3 regions of the Actinomadura graeca genome follow, and region 2 is predicted to be linked to each of the others. Evidence: riboswitches for the same ligand, from Rfam matches in the RefSeq annotation. Region 2 holds a riboswitch; each other region holds the start of a gene.
What was found. A riboswitch is a leader RNA that binds a small molecule or an ion and turns the genes downstream of it on or off. The one in region 2 is predicted to bind cobalamin.
Positions count from the first base shown of each region.

Region 1 (6,126 bases), 1.7 Mb from region 2:
GCCACGATGCGGCGGGGCGAGATCGGGTGGCCGTCCTCGACGGCGCCCTCGGCCAGCTCCTCGGCGATCATCCGGCGGATCGTCCGGCCCGTCCCGTTGACGTCGAAGCGGCGGTGGACGGCGTCGGCGAGCGCGCGCAGCGAGCGGGAGACGTCGCCCTGGATGCCGACCTCGACCGGATAGTGGTCGTCGACCTCGGCCGGGAACTGGTGGATATGGATGATCTTCTTGTCCGCGTTCGGGTTGATCTTGACGGGGTCGAACTCCTGGAGCTCGTAGCCGACGGCGATCAGCACGTCCGCCTCGTCGAACCCGAAGTTCACGTAGTCGTGGCGCATGAACCCGACGGCACCGAGCGCGTGGCGGTGGTCGTCGGGGAACACGCCCTTGCCGTTGAACGTGGTCGCGACCGGCAGGCCGAGCCGCTCGGCGAAGTGCACGAGCGCCTGGCTCGCCCCGGCGCGCGCGGCGCCGTGCCCGGCCAGCACGATCGGCTGCCCGGCGAGCGCGATCACGTCCGCCGCGCGGGCGATCTGCGAGGGCGACGGCTCCTGCGGCCGGACGACGTTGACCGGCAGCGGGCCGAGGTCCGCGGAGACCTTCGCCGACTCCACGTCCTCGGGGATCGCCAGGTACACCGCGCCCGGCCGCTCGGTCTGCGCCGTCTTGAACGCCTTGCGGACCATCTCGGGCAGCGCCTCGGCCGTCGGCGCCAGCTCCGACCACTTGGTGATCGGCCGGAACAGCGACACCAGGTCGATGACCTGGTGCGACTCCTTGTAGATGCGGTCCAGCCCGACCTGCGCGGAGATCGCGACGACGGGCGTGCTGTTGGTGGTCGCGTCGGCGACGCCGAGCTGGAGGTTGATCGCCCCGGGGCCGAGCGTCGCCGACGCCACCCCCGCCCGGCCCGTCAGCCGCCCGTAGATCTCGGCCATGAACGCCGCGCCCTGCTCGTGCCGGACGAGGACGTAGCGGATGGGGGAGTCGTTCAGCGCGTGGACGAAGTGGATGTTCTCCTCGCCCGGAATGCCGAAGACGTACTCGACGCCCTCCGCCTCCAGGGTCCTGACGAGCAGCCGGGCGGCGTCCTGCTGTGCGGACGTGTCGTGCCGAGCGGACATCGTGTGCCCATCTCCAGTCTCTGATCGGTCTCTCGGGGCCGTTGGATGCAGCGCCCCCGCCGTACCTCCCATTCCATCGCGCGGTGTGCGATCGGGCACGTCCGGGGTCGTCAGGCGTCCACCAGGCCCTTGAGCGCGCGCAGGGTCGGCTCGTCCCGGACCCCGGCGACGAGGACGGTGGTGACGGGGCTGTCGCGCCAGAGCTGGAGCCGTTCCTTGATCCGCCCGATCGGGCCGAGGAGGGAGACCGAGTCGGCCAGCTCGTCCGGCACGGCGGTGATCGCCTCGGCGCGCCGGCCGTCCAGGAAGAGCTCCTGGACACGCCGCGCGGGCTCGGCGTAGCCCAGCCGGCCGATCATGTCGAGGTGGAAGTTGCGGTCGCGGGCGCCCATCCCGCCGATGTAGAACGCCAGCGGGATCTTCGCGAACTCCAGCGCGGCGGGCAGGTCGTCGGTGACGATCGTGGCGACGGTCGCGGCGATCTCGAAGCCGTCCGGGCGCCCGGCGAGGGACGCCCCGAAGACCGGCTCGATCTGTGCGGGGTCGACGAACAGCGGCAGCCAGCCCTGGGCGATCTCGGCGGACAGCGCGACGTTCTTCGGCCCCTCCGCGCCGAGGTAGACGGGGATGTCCGGGCGGACCGGGTGCGCGATCGACTTCAGCGGCTTGCCCAGGCCGGTCCCGCCGGGGAACGGCAGCGGGTAGTGCGGGCCGTCGCTGGTGACCGGGCCCTCGCGCCGCCAGACCTGGCGGACGATGTCGAGGTACTCGCGGGTGCGGGCGAGCGGCTTCGGGAACGGGCGGCCGTACCAGCCCTCCACGACCTGCGGGCCGGACGCGCCGAGCCCGAGGATCACGCGCCCGCCGGAGAGCGCGTCGAGCGTGAGGGCGTGCATGGCGGTCGCGGTGGGGGTCCGCGCCGACATCTGCGCCACGGCGGTGCCGAGCCTGATGCGGGACGTGCGGGCGGCGTACCAGGTCAGCGGGGTGAACACGTCCGAGCCGTACGCCTCGGCGGTGAACACCGAGTCATAGCCGCACCGTTCGGCGGCGAGGACGGTCTCGGTCTGGTCGTCGGGGTCGCGATGCCAGTAGCCGACGTTGATGCCGAGCTTGAGTTCCGCGGTCACGATGCACCCTCCGGTTGTCGACACCGCGAGCCTAAGCCGTGCCCGCCGCGATTCCGGCCGCCCTTGCACGCGGGCGGACGCCGATGGGCGGCGCAGATGGGCGCCGATGGGGCGCGCGGATGGGCGCGGCCTGGAAAGGAACCCGGAAATGGTCCAGATGGACAGAGCCTGACAATTGGAAAGATCGTGACAATTCCGGTGGAGGCCCGGGGGCCGCGGCATGTGCCGCGGCCCCCGGATCGTGTGTCGCGGGTGTCAGACCTCCCTGATCGATGCCAGGAGCGTCCGCCAGGCGTCCGGCGTCAGCACCAGAGCCGGGCCGCCGGGGTCTTTCGAGTCGCGCACAGCGTGCAGATCACTGGAAAGGGGGGCCACCTCGACGCACTGGTCGCCACTTCCGCTATGGGACGACGTGCGCCACGTGGCTCCGCTGAGTGCGCGCTGCAGGTTGATCACGGGCTGCTCCTTGCTGCCTCGGCGATGAGGTGCGCGGAATCCTCGGGGGACAGGGCGGCCGCCTCGATCCGATCGAAGCGGTCCCTATGTTTTGCTATTTCCTCGGCACTCTCAAGGTAAACGTCACCCATGGTGCCCTCTACGTAGGCGATATCGGGGTCAGCGGGGTTCGGATACGACAATATGGTGAAACGTCCGTCAAGTCCGGCATGTGCCTGTGCGGTATAGGGAAGTACCTGAATCGTCACGGATGGGCGGGTCTTCACGGCCAGGTTGAGCGCGTCCAGCTGCGCGCGCATCACCTCCCGGCCGCCGATGTGGCGGTGCAGCACCGACTCGTCGAACACCACGTGCAGCCGCGGCGCGCTCTCCCGGTCCAGCAGCGCCTGCCGGATCTTGCGCGCGGCGATCCTGCGCTCGATCTCCTCCGGGCTCGGCAGCAGCCGGCCCGAGGTGATCACCGCGCGGGAGTACGGCTCGATCTGCAGCAGCCCGTGGATCAGCTGCGGGTCCCACGTGCGGATGTGGGACGCCTCGTCCTCCAGCGCGACGTAGCTTCCGGTGAACACGTCCTGGTAGGCCGTCCACCAGCCGCGCTGCCCGGCCTGCCGGGCCAGGGTGATGAGCGCGTCCCGCGCCGGGCTCGGGACGCCGTACAGGTCGAGGATGTCGGCGATGTCGCCGGGACGCGGCCGGGTCTGGCTCGTCTCCAGCCGGGACACGGTGGCCCGGGACCAGTCGAGCCGGTCCGCTACCTCCTGCAGGGTCAGCCCCTGCTCCTCGCGAAGCTTGCGCAGTTCCCGGGCCAGCCGGCGGCCGCGGACCGTAGGGCGGTAGGTCATGGCAGTGGAGTCTCCTCACTCTGGCGCCGCCCCACAACGCGAATGGCCAACCCCGCGCGGGGACAGAGCAATCTCGGCAAGGCGGTTGCGAAGGTGAGAATCTCACGAGACGCTTGAATCTGTGACGACTCGGGGACTGAAAGTAATCGACGACGCAGGAGCGCGCACGAGCGCGCCACCCCGGGAGGACCCGTGAAGACCTCGCCTGACATCACCGACGCCGCGCGTGTGGTGCCGCCCCGCCGGGCGCTGCTCGGCGGCAGGATCAGACCCGGCCGGGTCTGGCCCCTGCCCGGAGGGCCGGGTTGCGCCGGATACGCCCGGCGCGCCCTCGCCGAGGCGCTCACCGCGCTGCGGGCGTCCAGGGACGTCATCGCCGACGCCCAGCTGATGGTCAGCGAGCTGGCCACCAACGCCCACCAGCACGCGTGCGACCACAGCCCCCACGAGCTGTGGTTCGATCCGTGCGACGACGGCGCCGGGGAGGCGCGCTGCGCGGTCTTCGACGCCTTCGCCGACGCGGGGCTTCCGGGCTATTCCTGGACGTCGGGCGACTGCGGGCGCGGGCTCAGCATCGTCCGGGAGCTGTCCGGAGGACGCTGGGGCATGCTGCGGGCCCGGTCGCGGACGGGGGCTCCCGTCCACGGCAAGGCCGTCTGGTTCGCCGTGCCGGTGCGCGTCCCGGCGGGGCCGCCCCTCGCCGCGTCCTGACGTCCCGCCGCGTCCCGGTGCCTCGGGGGCGCGCCCGGGGGCGGGGGGCGCGACGGCGGCGGGTGTGCGATCCTGTGCCTGCGACGGAAGCGGAGGAACCCGGTGCGAATCCGGGGCTGTCCCGCAACTGTGACCAGGGGAGCTCTCCCTCGCTCGCGCCACGGCGGGCCCGCACGGGCCGGCTGGAAGGCCGAGGGGGAGCGGGGATCCGGGAGCCAGGAGACTCCGGCCGTCGGACAGGAACCGCCACGGGCGTGGACACCCGAGGAAAGGACGAGGCATGCCCCCTGATGCGCCGACGGGCACCGACGGGCCGAGGGAACGCGGGGGGACCGCGCGCTACCCCTTCTCCGCCGTCGTCGGGATGGACGACCTCAAGCTGGCGCTGCTGGTCAACGCCGTCTCGCCGGGCGTGGGCGGCGTGCTGGTGCGCGGCGAGAAGGGCACCGCGAAGTCGACGATCGTCCGGGCCCTGGCGGCGCTGCTGCCGCCGGTCGCGGTCGTCCCCGGCTGCCGCTTCTCCTGCGACCCGCACGCGCCCGACCCGTCCTGCCCCGACGGCCCGCACGGCGTCCCCGGCCCCCAGCCGGACGCGGGACGGGCGGACGCGGCGGCGGAGCGGGCCGCGCGGCTCGTGGAGCTGCCGGTCGGCGCGTCGGAGGACCGCCTCACCGGGTCGCTGGACATCGAGCGCGCCCTGACCGAGGGCGTGCGGGCGTTCGAACCGGGCCTGCTCGCCGCGGCGCACCGCGGCGTGCTGTACGTCGACGAGGTCAACCTCCTGCACGACCACCTCGTCGACCTGCTCCTGGACGCGGCGGCGATGGGCGAGTCGTACGTCGAGCGGGAGGGCGTGTCGGTCCGGCACGCGGCGCGGTTCCTGCTGGTGGGGACGATGAACCCGGAGGAGGGCGAGCTGCGCCCGCAGCTCCTCGACCGGTTCGGGCTGACCGTCGAGGTCGCCGCGACCCGCGACCCCGGGGAGCGCGCCGAGGTCGTCCGGCGGCGGCTGCGGTTCGAGGACGACCCGGCGGCGTTCGCCGCGGGCTGGGCCGGGGACGAGGCGGCGCTGGCCGCGCGGATCGCCGCGGCGCGGGACCGGCTGCCCGGCGTCGAGCTGACCGACGCCGCGGTCCGCCAGATCACGGCGGTGTGCGCCTCGTTCGAGGTGGACGGGCTGCGCGCCGACCTGGTCACGGCGCGCGCGGCCATCGCCCTGGCCGCCTGGCACGGGCGGCCCGCGGTCACGTCCGAGGACGTGCGCACCGCGGCGCGGCTGGCCCTGCCGCACCGGCGGCGCCGCGACCCGTTCGACGCGCCGGGCCTCGACCGGCAGAGACTCGACGAGGTCCTCGACGAGCACGCCGAACCGGACCGGGAGCAGGATCACGGGCCGGAGCCGGAAGACGGGGACGACCGGGGGCCGGAACCGCCCGACGACGACCCCGGGCCCCCCGACGGCGGGCCGGGCGGAGGCGCGGCGGACGAAGGTGCGACGGGCCCGCAGGACGGCGCGGAGCGCTCCGGCCCGCCGGAGCCGTCCGCGGAGAGCGGGCGAGGGCAGGCGGCGCAGGACGAGACCGCTCCCGCCGACGCCGCCTACAAGCCACGGCTGTTCACCGTGCCCGGCGTGGGCGCGGGTGCCCCCGGGCGCCGCTCCAAGGCACGCAGCCCGCACGGACGCGTGTCGGGTGCCCGTCCGGGCGCGCGCGGGCTGCACCTGACCGCCACGCTGCGCGCCGCCGCCCCGTACCAGAGCGCGCGCGGGCGGGTCGGCGCCGGGCTGATCGTGGTCCCGGGTGACCTGCGGGAGACCGTCCGGGACGGGCGTGAAGGCAACCTCGTGCTGTTCGTCGTGGACGC
Region 1 covers NZ_CP059572.1:2,052,168-2,058,293, reverse strand. The annotation lists gene AGRA3207_RS09435 (acetolactate synthase large subunit) at 1-1,124, opposite strand, end outside; gene AGRA3207_RS09430 (LLM class F420-dependent oxidoreductase) at 1,235-2,254, opposite strand; gene AGRA3207_RS09425 (DUF397 domain-containing protein) at 2,510-2,710, opposite strand; gene AGRA3207_RS09420 (helix-turn-helix domain-containing protein) at 2,707-3,552, opposite strand; gene AGRA3207_RS09415 (ATP-binding protein) at 3,745-4,263, shown strand; cobalamin riboswitch at 4,357-4,488, shown strand; gene AGRA3207_RS09410 (putative cobaltochelatase) at 4,544-6,126, shown strand, end outside.
Region 1: it holds a riboswitch for cobalamin, as region 2 does, so the genes downstream of both, AGRA3207_RS09410 (putative cobaltochelatase) here and metE (5-methyltetrahydropteroyltriglutamate--homocysteine S-methyltransferase) in region 2, are expected to answer to the same signal.

Region 2 (6,126 bases):
CGCCCTGCTGCCTGACCTCTCCGACTCCGGCGGCGACCTGCGCGCGAAGGTCCCTGGTGTTCCCCGAGCTCGCGGTGTCCGCGAACAGCCGTCTGACGACCTGCGCGTCGATCTGGGCCAGGCACCACACCTCGAGCGCCGCATTCGGCCACGTCCCGATGTCGTCGGTCGACCACGAGTCGGCCATCGCGAGACCCTGCATGAGCTGCTCCACCAGGTCGGGCTGGTGGAGGTTGATCCCTATCCCTGCGGCTTGGAACATTTCGCCGATCTGCGTGAGCGGACGCCCGCGGAGCCTGCTCAGGTCCCAGTGCAGCGCATACCATCCGGCGTCGTTCAGGCTGATGAGGTGGGAGAGATGACGGGCTTCGTCGTTGCCGTCCGCCTGCATCGTCCTGTCGATGAAGACCGTCTCCAGGTCCGGTGTGTAGCAGAAGTGGTCCGTCCATTCGACGGCCCGGGCCTGCGTGGGCCAAGGGTCGGCCACGACCCACTCCGAGGGGTCCTCGTTCACCCCGCCGATGATCACGAACCAGTGGGATTGCTGAGGGGACATCACCATCCTGATCGTCTCCCCTCGGGCATAGCGCCGAAGAAGGGAGAACGTGCACTGAGCGGATGACTCGCAGATCATGCTCCGTGCGTGCAGGGCCTTCGCCGCCGACAGATCGCGTGCGTCGGGCCGGCTGGTGAGCCGTGAAAAGTCCCAGAAGCCGTTGTGCTGCTGGACGACCGCGCGCAGGGACGCGTTGTACAGCGTGTGGATCAGGGCCGCTTGCTGGTTCGCGGCGTGCCGGGTGTCCGCCTGAATATCCCTGATGGCGTCGTTCGCGATGTGAAGGCGCCGCAGGACCCGGGAGGAGAGGTATTCGCCCGGGGCCCGCTGGACGACGGGGTCCCGCGCCTGCCCGCCGTGGTGAGCGCGTCCCTCATCGAGCTGGTGCCGCCCGTTCTCCGGCTCTCGCCCGGGCCCGCGAAGCGCCTCCCCCATGGCGGTGTTCCCGGCGAGGCGTTGCAGGGCGAGGGCCGTCCGCGGCGCTCCCCCACCCGTATCGGCTCCGGCCAGCGGCACGGACATGGCGCGCTTGGCGTTGGCCTCGGCCTCACGCTCGAAACGGTCACCGGGGTCGCTGACGGACAGTCCCTGGCCGTTGTCGGTGCCCGCCACCGGGCCGCTGCGCTGCTGGATGACGTGCGTCAGCTCATGGGCGAGGGTGTGCTTGTCCGCGCCGCCCGCGCCGACCACCACATGGGAGCCGGACGTGTAGGCACGCGCCCCGATCTCGGCGGCCGACCGCTGCGCGACGGCGTCGTCGTGGATGCGGACGTCGCCGAAGTCCGCGCCCAGGCGCTGCTCCATCTCGTCCCGCAGCCCGCTTCCCAGGGGACGTCCCGACGAGCGCAGGACATCGTGCACCGCCGACCGCTGGACCGCGGTCCCGTGACCGCAACCGGCGTGGTGGACGTGCCGCTGGGTCTCCAGCGCGGCGGTCACCGCGGCGTTGCCCGCCGTCCGCTGCAGAGCCAGCAGAGCCGACATCGGTTCCGCCGCCCTTGGCTGAGCGGCATCCGCCGCACGCTCTTCACTGCCCCGCCTGCCCGGTCGCACCTGTTCCCGCACGGACGCCTCCCCACGAATGGACGCACCTCCACGCTCCCCCGGTGCACGCGGTCGTGGGAAGGCCGCCGAGGACAGCACCAAGGGCACGACCCCGTGCCCTTCCGATCAGACGCTGACGCCGCGAGGAACCGTCATCGAAGGGCTCCGCGGGCTTGGAAGGGCGTCCGGGTCGTGTCCGCGGGCGATGCCGTCGCCGTCCGCGTGATGGCGGTGGGTCATGGGGCGGCAGGCGTCTCGTCCGACGAAGGCCGCGCCTGTCGGGTGGCGGTTCATGGCGTGTCGGTAGACTTCGCGGTGCGGATGGTTCACTCGGTGACGAGTGTCGTAAGAGGGAACCCGGTGCGAATCCGGGACTGCCCCGCAGCGGTGAGCGGGAACGACCGCCGTCATACGCACTGGGCCGCACGGCCTGGGAAGCGACGGCCAGTAGGACGCCTCCTGGAGGCGATGCCCGCGAGTCCGAAGACCTGCCTCCGCCCGCGTGCCGACCGGCGCGCGGTGGTCTGCGGCCTCGCGGGAAGGTCGGCGGCGCGCTCCCAGCGCGTCCCTGCGCCCGCGGGTCCGCCCATGGCACAGCGAGGGAAGCCGCCATGAACACGACAATTCTGGGGTATCCGCGCATCGGTGCGCGCCGTGAACTGAAGACCGCCACCGAGGACTACTGGGCCGGACGCGCCGACGCCGCCGCCCTGGAGGCGGCCGGGGCCGAACTGCGCGCGTCGGTCTGGACGGGCCTGCGCGATGCGGGCCTGGACGCGATCCCGTCTAACACGTTCTCCTTCTACGACCAGGTGCTCGACACCAGCGTGCTCGTCGACGCCGTCCCGGAGCGGTACCGGCATCTGTCCGGGCTCGACCGGTACTTCGCGATGGCGCGCGGGGTGCAGGACGTCCCGCCGCTGGAGATGACCAAGTGGTTCGACACCAACTACCACTACATCGTCCCCGAGCTGGGGCCGGACACGCGGTTCCGGCTGGCCGGCGGATCCGCGTCCAAGCCGCTGGTGGAGTACAGGGAGGCCAGGGCGCTCGGCATCGAGACGCGCCCGGTGCTGGTCGGGCCGCTCACCTACCTGCTGATGGCCAAGCCCGCGCCCGGCGCGCCGGACGGGTTCCGGCCGCTGGACCTGCTGGACGACCTCGTCGAGGTGTACGCGGAGCTGCTGGAACGGCTCGCCGGGGCGGGCGCCGCGTGGGTGCAGCTGGACGAGCCCGCGCTGGTCGCCGACCGGACCGAGGAGGAGATCACCGCGTTCGCCCGCGCCTACGCACGGCTCGGCGGGCTGCCGACGCGTCCGCGGCTGATGGTCGCGACCTACTTCGGGACGATCGGCACGGACGCGCTGCGTGTGCTGGCCAGGGGGCGGGTCGAGGCCGTCGCCCTGGACTTCGCCGCTGGTCCCGGGAACCTGGAGGTCCTCGCGTCGGTCGGCGGGCTGCCGCGCAAGACCGTCGTGGCGGGCGTCGTGGACGGCCGCAACGTCTGGCGCACCGACACCCGCAGGGCCCGCGCCACCTGTGCCACCCTGCTCGGGCTGGCGGACCAGGTCGTGGTGGGCACGTCGTGCTCGCTGCTGCACGTGCCGCTCGACCTGGACGCCGAGACGTCGCTGGACCCGTCCGTGCGCGGGCGGCTCGCCTTCGCCCGGCAGAAGGTCGCCGAGGTCGTCGCGCTCGGCCGGGCACTGCGCGAGGACGGCCCGGCGCCGGACGAGGTCCCGGCCCCGGCGGCGGCCGTCGACCGTGACGTCCGGGCCCGGGTGGACGCCCTCCGCGGGGTCCGGCGCGGCGACCGCGCGGACCGGTTCACCGCGCAGCGGGCCGCGCTCGGACTGCCCGACCTGCCGACGACGACGATCGGGTCGTTCCCGCAGACGGCGGAGATCCGCCGCGCCCGCGCCGACGGGCGGGCCGGGCGCATCCCCGCCGACGCCTACGTCCAGGCCATGAAGGACGAGATCGCGCGTGTCATCGCGCTCCAGGAGGACATCGGGCTGGACGTGCTCGTGCACGGCGAGCCGGAGCGCAACGACATGGTCCAGTACTTCGCCGAGCAACTCGACGGGTACGCCGCGACCCGGCACGGCTGGGTGCAGTCCTACGGGTCGCGTTACGTGCGGCCGCCGATCCTGCACGGCGACGTGGCGCGGCGGCGTCCGATGACGGTGGAGTGGGCGACGTACGCGCAGTCGCTGACGAGCAAGCCGGTGAAGGGGATGCTGACCGGGCCCGTCACGATGCTGGCCTGGTCGTTCGTCCGCGACGACCAGCCGCTCGCCGACACCGCGCGGCAGGTGGCGCTGGCCCTGCGGGACGAGATCGGCGACCTGGAGGCGGCCGGGGTGCGGGTCATCCAGGTGGACGAGCCGGCGCTGCGCGAGGCACTGCCGCTGCGCGAGGCCGACCGCGCCGCCTACCTGGACTGGGCCGTCGAGGCGTTCCGGCTGGCGACCTCGGGCGTCGCGGACACCACGCAGATCCACACCCACATGTGCTACTCGGAGTTCGGGGAGATCATCGGCGCGATCGGCGCGCTGGACGCCGACGTCACCAGCGTCGAGGCGGCCCGCTCGCGCATGGAGCTGGTCGCCGACCTGCGCGACGCCGGGTACGGCAACGGCATCGGGCCGGGCGTCTACGACATCCACTCGCCGCGCGTCCCGTCCGCGGAGGAGATGGAGGACAACCTCCGGCGCGCCCTCCAGGCCGTCGAGCCCTCCAGGCTGTGGGTCAACCCCGACTGCGGCCTGAAGACCCGCGCCTACCCGGAGACCGAGGCGTCCCTGCGCAACCTGGTCGCCGCCGCGCACCGCGTCCGGCGGGACCGTTCCAGCTGAGCGGCCCGGCCCAGTGGTCGTCCCGGCCGGCTTCCGCCCGTTCACCTGGCGGGAGCCGGCCGTCGGGTCCGGCGATCTGGGCCGGGCGCCGCGGCGCCCGGCCGATCGCCAGGTCAGAGGGGTGATCGGGCGCGTGCCCGGCGTCCGGCCGCCGGAGGGCGTAGACTCATGGTGAACGAGGGGTCATCTCGATGCGGGCGGCCAAGCCCGCGTCCCCCTGGTTCCGAGAGACAGGCCGAACCACCGCGGCACCGTCCGTGACGCCGAGGAGCAGTCACGTTGACCGCGGAGTGCGTGGCGCGGACGCCGCGTGGACCCCGGCGCGGGCCGACTCCCCCCGCCCATGGGACCGGCCCCGGGCCGCGACGGGCGGCCACTGACCCGGATCGGAGATCCAGCATGCCCGCCACCGACCCCGCCCCGCCGGCAGCCGGGCTGAGCCGCGAGCGGCTCGAGGAGCACACCGTCATCGCCATCATCGGCGAGCTCGACATAGCGTCCACCCCGTCCCTGCGGGAACGTTTGAACACGGCCCTGCGCAACGTCGGGCCGCGCGTCGTCATCGACCTGTCCGGCGTGACGTTCTGCGACGCGTCCGGCCTCGCCCTGCTCGTCGGCGCGCGCCGCCGGGCGGAGCCGGCGGGCACCACCATGGTCCTCGCGGCGCCGCGCCCGCAGATGGCCAAGCTGCTGCGCATCACCGGGCTGACCCGGGCCTTCACGATCCGTCCCAGCGTCACCGCCGCCCGGCCCGCCCGTCCCGGCGCCAAGCCGGCCGTGGCTTGAGGACGGGGGACGAGCGGGGTGACGACATGACCGGAGGCGAGCAGCCGAGCGGCTGGGGACGCGCGGGGACCCCCCGGCGGCCGGAGGACCGGCAGCGGCTGGCGGCGTCGTTCGACCTGATGACGGCCGTCCTGAACGGGACGCGCCTGCCCGACATGCTGGCGCTGCTGGCGACGCACGCCCGCGCGATGGCCCGCGTCCCGCTGGCGTTCATCGCGCTGCCCGCCGAGGACCCCGACACGCTGCGGGTCGAGGTCGCGATCGGCGCCGGCGGCGACCGGATCCGCGGGCTGACGGTGCGCCGCGGACGGTCGATGCTCGGCCGGGCGTTCAGCTCGCGCCGCGCGGTGTCCGCCCGGATCGCCGCCGACCAGACCCTCACCTCCCTGCCGGCCGGCCCGATCCTGATCCTGCCGCTGGAGACGGGGGAGGCCACCCGGGGCGTCCTCGCCGTCCTCGGACGCCCGGGGGCCCAGCCGTTCAGCCCGGTCACGGCACGCCAGATGCTGCTGTTCGCTGACATGTCCGCCCGGCTGATCGAACTGTCGGAAGCGCACAGCGCCGACGAGGCGGAGCCCGGCCGCCCGCACGTCGTCCGGACCCTCCCTCCGCCGAGGTCCGCGCAGGCGTGAGGGTCGCCGGACGGCGAATGGGCGCGCCCGGCACCGGGCGGGCGGCGGCGGATTCTCCATGGTGTTCCCTGCCACAATTCGCCGGTCCCCGCCGGCGCGCATTGGCACGAAAAGCTGACCGCATTGGCATGAATCCGGATTTCAGCGCGTCCCGCCTGCGCGCCGCCTGCGGAAATCGCCGCCGCGGCGCCGGTTCCGCGAGGATGCCCGTTCGGTCGTCAGATTCATGTGGTACTGTGTCACTAGTTGC
Region 2 covers NZ_CP059572.1:3,733,435-3,739,560, forward strand. The annotation lists gene AGRA3207_RS16395 (eCIS core domain-containing protein) at 1-1,540, opposite strand, end outside; cobalamin riboswitch at 1,905-2,110, shown strand; gene metE (5-methyltetrahydropteroyltriglutamate--homocysteine S-methyltransferase) at 2,212-4,458, shown strand; gene AGRA3207_RS16405 (STAS domain-containing protein) at 4,858-5,244, shown strand; gene AGRA3207_RS16410 (GAF domain-containing protein) at 5,271-5,876, shown strand.

Region 3 (6,126 bases), 780 kb from region 2:
CTGGGACAACCTGTTCCCCGACCGGGTCACGCTCAGCGTCCTGCTCCGCGGCTAGAGCCGGCGATCGGCGGCATCCGGAATGGGCCGTCTGGGGTTCTCTCTGTCGGCGATCCGGTTGACCTCAAGTTTGGTCGAGGTGACAGAGTCGCTCGCATGAGCGACGACAGGGTGATCATTTTTGAGGAGGCGGGCGCCGACCCGTCGGCCGACGTCATGACGATTCAGAACGGCGGCGGACGCACACGTGTGCGGGCGGTCGACGGGCCGGAGCACATGGTCGGGCTGGTGTCCCGGCTGGTCGGCGAAGGGGTGACGCAGATCGAGCTCTGCGGCGGGTTCGGTGCCGTGCCGCACGCCGCGGCCGGGCGGGCGAGCGGTGGGAAGGTGCCCGTGGGGGCCATCTATTACGGGTTCGAGTCGCTGACCGGCGTGGCCTCGTACAAGACGCGTTTCGAGGCCGGGGAGGCGCTGTCGGAGGCGTTCATCATCGTGCACGACGGCGCCGATCCGTCCATCGACGTGGTGGTGCGCGAGAAGGCGGACGGCGGCAGGACGACCTTCGTGGCGGTGCCCGACGAGGCGGCCGGCGGGCAGGTGGCCGGGAAGATGGCCGGAGAGCTGCATCTGATCGAGCTGTACGGCGGATCCGGGCCCGAGGGGGCCGAGTCGGTCATCCGCGCGGTGGACGGCCGAGTGCCCGTCGGTGTCAGCGCATACCGGCGTGCTGAGGCATGACGTCACGAGCCCGTGTCCCCCCGGGCCGGGACGTCAGCCGGAGGCGCGGGATAGGAGGTCGCGGGCGCGCTCAGGGAAGGTCCGCAGGTGGTCTTGCCAGGTCGCGCGGCATGGCGGGCACGGCTCGATCCCGCCGAACTCGCCGATCTCCTCGGCGCCGTAGACAGGGCGGCGGCGACACCGCGGGCATTTGTCGGTATCGGGCCGGGTGAGCATGTTGGCGAGTCCCGCGAACAGCACCCGGTCCTTCTGGGCCAGGACGGCCTCGTACCGTTCGTCGGCGGCGCTGGTGACATCGTTGCGGTACCAAAGCTTGGTGTTCTTGCGTGTCAGGGCGACGACCTGCGTGGTCTCCGGTTCGCCGAGCTTGAGGCCGTCCTCGACGAACCGGTATCTGCGCATCATCACGTGGATCGGGCCACCGAGCAGCCGCGTGAAATTGACGGCGCTGCGTCCGGCGGTGGTGCGGGCCCACTGGGTGTCCAGCGCCCAGAGCGCCTCGCGGTAGGAACGGAAGGCCGCCTGGCGGACCTCTGGGCCGACGTATGCGTAGGTGTTGTGGATCTCGCCCTCGGCCCGATGTTTGTAGAAGGCCACCGCGTCATAGAGCCCCACCCCCATCTCGGTGACAAGGCGGTAATCCCGCTCGCCGAGCCAGGCGACGTCGTCGTTGCAGGCGATCGCGGCGGCGATGAAGAACCGGAGCATCGCGTCGCAGTCACGTAACCGGAACCAGTCGATCGGCGAATGCGCCAGCGCGTCGGCGTAGCAGCGCATCAATCGTGAGTTCCTGCGTCCGCTGGACTTCTCCGTCATGAACAGCAGGGACGCCCGGTATTCACGCGCCATCTCGTCGCGGACGGCGCCATTCCCGAACAGCTCGTCCAGGAGTTCGTCGATGTCGTAGCCGAGGATGGGAGCCGGGGACAGCACGTCGACCATGTCCCCGAAGACCTCCCCGACGATCCCGACCGCGCACAGCCGGGCCAGTGCCAGATAGCGGTCCCAGTTCGTGAAGTGCGGGACGACCGACCGGTTGTACTCCCAGGTCTGCGCCAGCGTCTCGGCTATCCGGCCGGGGCTCAGCCCGGATTCCGCCAGATCGCCTTCGAGTTCGCGGGGATAGAACCATTGGTCCGTGATGGTCATGTCACGGTCCCTTCGATCGGCGTAGCGACCGTTTCGCGGACGTCATCGCCATGGCCGGTGCCGTCCTGGAGCGCGTGGGTATCAGATGTTCTCCCGGGCGCGTTGCGCTTCGCCCGGAAGAACACCTTCGGACCTGTCGGTGGGACGGGGCGCGGCGGACTCGATCAGCAGTGTCCGCGGGCGGGTAGAGGGTTGGTCTCGCTGTTGATGTCGCCGTCGCTCATGTATCCCCATCGGCCATTGTCGGCCTGGGTATAGGCCCACCGGTTGGGGTGCGGCCCGTTGTTGTTGCGTCCGCCTTCACACCGGTAACTGAACCAGCTCGTCGTGGTGTACATGTAGCCGACGAGGGCGCCGTCCCTGGCGACGACCTTCGCGCCGCGGCGGTTGTTGCACCACCATCGGCCCCCGCTGGGCCAGCAGGGAGCGGCCTTGGTGGCGGCGTCGTTCTGGTCCGTCTCCGCGCCCGGCGCTGCGTCGTCCTGCGCCGCCGTGCCGCCGGGCGCGGCCTCGTTCTGTGGCGCCGGGGCACCGAGGACGGCGTCGACCGTGCCTCCAGGGGTTCCGGCGGTGGCGGCGCCGGCCAGGCCGGCCATCGCGGTGGCTGTGAGGACGGCGCTCGCCACCAGCGTGGCGGCGCGCACTGTCAACGCACGTCGGGGGGCGGTAGTGGTCATGACAAAACCTCCCTTGTCACGCTCAGTTATCAGACGAGTACACCACGATGCCCGCGCCCATTGACTGACGGCAGCAGTGACAAAAGCACCACCACCTCGTCGAACGACGGTGTCGCCACCCACGCTGTCGCGAGGAAACAGCCTGGTCAGGAGGGTGCGAGCGGGTCGAACTGCGGGGCCTCGGCGGTTCGGCCGCGCATCATCGCATTTTGGACGGGTAAGGCAGATGCGTACTGATCAGGGCGAACAGGGAGGACGGCTTCCCATGGGGAACAAGGACAAGGCGGCCAACACCGGCGACAAGCTCAAGGGCAAGGCCAAGGAAGTCGCCGGCAAGGTGACCGGCAACGAGCGCCTTGAGGCGGAGGGCAAGAACGACCAGGTCAAGGGGGACCTCAAGCAGGCCGGTGAGAAGGCCAAGGACGCCTTCACCGACTGATCGAGCGTCCAGGGATCGAGGCAGGCCACCGCCAGGAGCGGTGGCCTGCCTCTGCCCGGAGCTTTGGCCGACGCACGACCCGCGACGCGACGCGACGCGGCGTGGCGCGGGGCGGGGCGGGGCGGCGGGCGCGATGCGGGGCGGCGTGGCGCTTGTTACGCCGGGCCGGAGGGGGCCCGGCTCAGATCCACGACGCAGAAGCGGTTGCCGTCCGGGTCGGCGAGGACGACGAAGTCAGGGTCCGGCGGGTACAGGTCCCACGTGATCCTCTCGGCTCCGAGGCCGATCAGACGCTCCACCTCGGCTTCCTGCTCGGCCGTGGTGTCCACCATCAGGTCGAGGTGGATGCGCGGGTGTTCCTGGACGGGCGACTCGCTGAACATCAGCGCGAGTGCCCGGCCCGACCCGTCCGCGTGCTCAAGGGTCCTCCAGGTGGGCGCCTCCCACTCCGATGTGGCGACCAGGTTCAGCGCCGACGTCCAGAAGGCCACGGCGCGCGGGACGTCGGTCACGCCGATCACCGGGAATCCGAGTCTGAGCATGAGGGCGAGTCTAGGGAGCGTCCACGTGCGTCCAGGGCCGGCGGACCGTCCGGCGGGATCGTTCCGCGGACGCTCAGACCACCAGATCGCGGAGCGTGCACACCGCGGCGTAAACCTCGCGGTGGGTGGTGTAGAGGGGGTGGAGGCCGAACCGCATCAGGTCCGGCGGACGATGGTCGGCCGCGACGCCGTTGTCCCTGAGCTCCTGGACGATCTTCGGCGCGTCGCCGTGGCAGACCGCGACGTGACCGGCCCGGCGCTGCGGCTCCCGCGGTGTGGCCACGGACGCGGCCGTCCCCGTGAGGAGTTCCTCCGCGCAGGTCATGAAGAAGCCCGTCAGCGACAGGCTGCGTTGACGCACCTGCCGCATGTCGACGGCGTCGTAGGCGTCCAGGGCCGCTTCGAGCGCGATCATGGAGATGATCGGCGGGGTGCCGATGCGGGCGCGGGCGATGCTGGGCGCGCCCTGGTAGGTGTCGCGCATGCCGAACGGGTACTCGTGGCCGTTCCAGCCGGGGAGCGGCTGGTCGAAGACGTTCTGGTGACGCCCGCCGACGTAGATGAACGCCGGTGAGCCGGGGCCGCCGCACAGGTACTTGTAGGTGCAGCCGACCGCCATGTCCACGTCGTTGGCGTCCAGGTCGACGGGAACGATCCCGGCGGCGTGGCACAGATCCCACACCGTGACGCAGCCGGCGGCGTGGGCGGCGCGGGTGAGGCCCGCGAGGTCGTAGAGCTCGCCGGTGCGGAAGTCGACCGGTTCGTGGAGCAGCACCCCGATGGCCTCGCCGTCGGCCCGGAGGTAGCGTTCGATCTCGGCCGGGGGGACGCGCCGGACGGTCAGGTCCAGCATCCGCGCGGCCGAGTCGGTGATGTACCGGGCGGTCGGGAACTGTGTCGTGACGCTCAGGATCACCTTGCGGCCGGGACGCAGCCGGGACGCCGCGACGAGGGCGTTGAACAGCTGCACCGTGGTGGAGTCACTGACCACCACCTGGCCGGGGGCGGCGCCCAGCAGCCGCCCGATCTTGTCTCCGGCGCGGGCGGGGGCCTCCCACCATCCGTCCTCCCACCATCCGTCGATGAGCCGCCGACCCCACTGGACGTCGACCGCCTCGCGAACGGCGGCCGAGACCGAGGAGGTCAGCGGCCCCAGACACGTGCTCTCCATATAGATCTGGCCCGCGGGCAGGACGAATCGCTTCCGCACATGGGCCAGCGGATCTGCGGCGTCCAGCCGCTCGGCTTCCTCGTTCAGGGACTCGGATACGCGCACGTTCATAGTCGACCTCTCGCCTGGTGGCCTTGCCGGTGGTGTGTTTCTGGGAGCCCACGACGAATGCACAGCACCAAGAAGGGGGCGCCTTCGAATGTGTCGCGCCTGGCGGAGCACGTCAAATGACATGGCATGTTTGGCAGATTCTTGTCGTGCCCCGCCCGGCGCATCGAACCTGCGTCCCGCAGGCAAAAGACCACGTGCCTGCAACGGTTCTCAGAACTCCTCGTCGAGGCTGACGGCGCCTTCCGTGCCGATCTGGTAGGCCGAGACCCGGCGCTCGAAGAAGTTGGACAGCTCCTGGACGTCCTGCAGTTCCATGAAGGCGAAGGGGTTGGCGGGGCAGTCCCGGAATCGCACCGGGTTCCCTCTTACGACACCCGTCCCTGGGTGGGACGGGTGAGCCAACGTCAGAGGAACCATACATCTTGTGGTGCCATAGTCCTACCAACACCACATGTAGATACTCTCACTCCCGTGTCCGCCGGGCCCGGCGCAGGGCGACCGCCTCACGGAGGCCGTGCACCAGGTTCCGGCCGTCGCCGAAGAAGGGCAGGAGGAACACGAGGTGGACGAGATACCACCAGGCCAGGGCCCGGTCGAGTCCCATGCTCCACAGCCCGGCGCCGACGATCACGCACGAGGACGGACCGGCCACGGCGACGCCCGCGCTCTGGAGGGCCGTCATCGTCCCCGCTGGGATCACCGATGTGCGCCACATCGTCCGCTCGATGGCGATGTGCGTGACGTGGGGAAGGCGCTTGAGCACCACCACGTGCGCCACCTCGTGCAGGGCGAAGGAGCCCGCCAGGCCCAATGCCGCCGCCTTGAAGAACCACCACGCCATCTCCGCCGGGACGCCGTCGCCGGACGACGCGAACCACGCCAGCGCCACGGCCAGGAGGCCGCCGAGGAAGGCCAGCAGCGGCCAGACCTGCAGGACCACGGCCGCGGCGACCGCGCGGACCACCGGCCCGTCCCGGTCGTGGGCGGAGGGACCGGGCGCCGGATCGCCGGCGGAGGGGTCAGGCGCCGGTCTGCTGCTTGATGAGCTGCTCACGGCGGTGCTTCAACCCCCGGTAGGTGATGTGGGTCATCGTGAGGACCGCGGTGGCGACCACGAAAATGACGATCAGGGCCGTGGGATTGGCCACGCCCATGGTCACCCCGGTCGCCCCGTTGCCCGTGGGCTTCGCCTTGAAGAAAAGCGATCCGAACAGCGTCTCCCGGTAGATCGGCTTGTCACCGTCAGTTGAGAACATGAGATACAGAAGGGCCGTCACCGCGATCGCCAGGGTCAACAGGACC
Region 3 covers NZ_CP059572.1:4,509,694-4,515,819, forward strand. The annotation lists gene AGRA3207_RS19885 (eCIS core domain-containing protein) at 1-55, shown strand, start outside; gene AGRA3207_RS19890 (DUF6506 family protein) at 154-735, shown strand; gene AGRA3207_RS19895 (hypothetical protein) at 769-1,884, opposite strand; gene AGRA3207_RS19900 (hypothetical protein) at 2,049-2,561, opposite strand; gene AGRA3207_RS19905 (CsbD family protein) at 2,827-3,000, shown strand; gene AGRA3207_RS19910 (VOC family protein) at 3,156-3,542, opposite strand; gene AGRA3207_RS19915 (kynureninase) at 3,616-4,818, opposite strand; cobalamin riboswitch at 5,112-5,234, opposite strand; gene AGRA3207_RS19925 (hypothetical protein) at 5,288-5,788, opposite strand; gene AGRA3207_RS19930 (hypothetical protein) at 5,844-6,119, opposite strand; gene AGRA3207_RS19935 (hypothetical protein) at 6,067-6,126, opposite strand, start outside.
Region 3: it holds a riboswitch for cobalamin, as region 2 does, so the genes downstream of both, AGRA3207_RS19915 (kynureninase) here and metE (5-methyltetrahydropteroyltriglutamate--homocysteine S-methyltransferase) in region 2, are expected to answer to the same signal.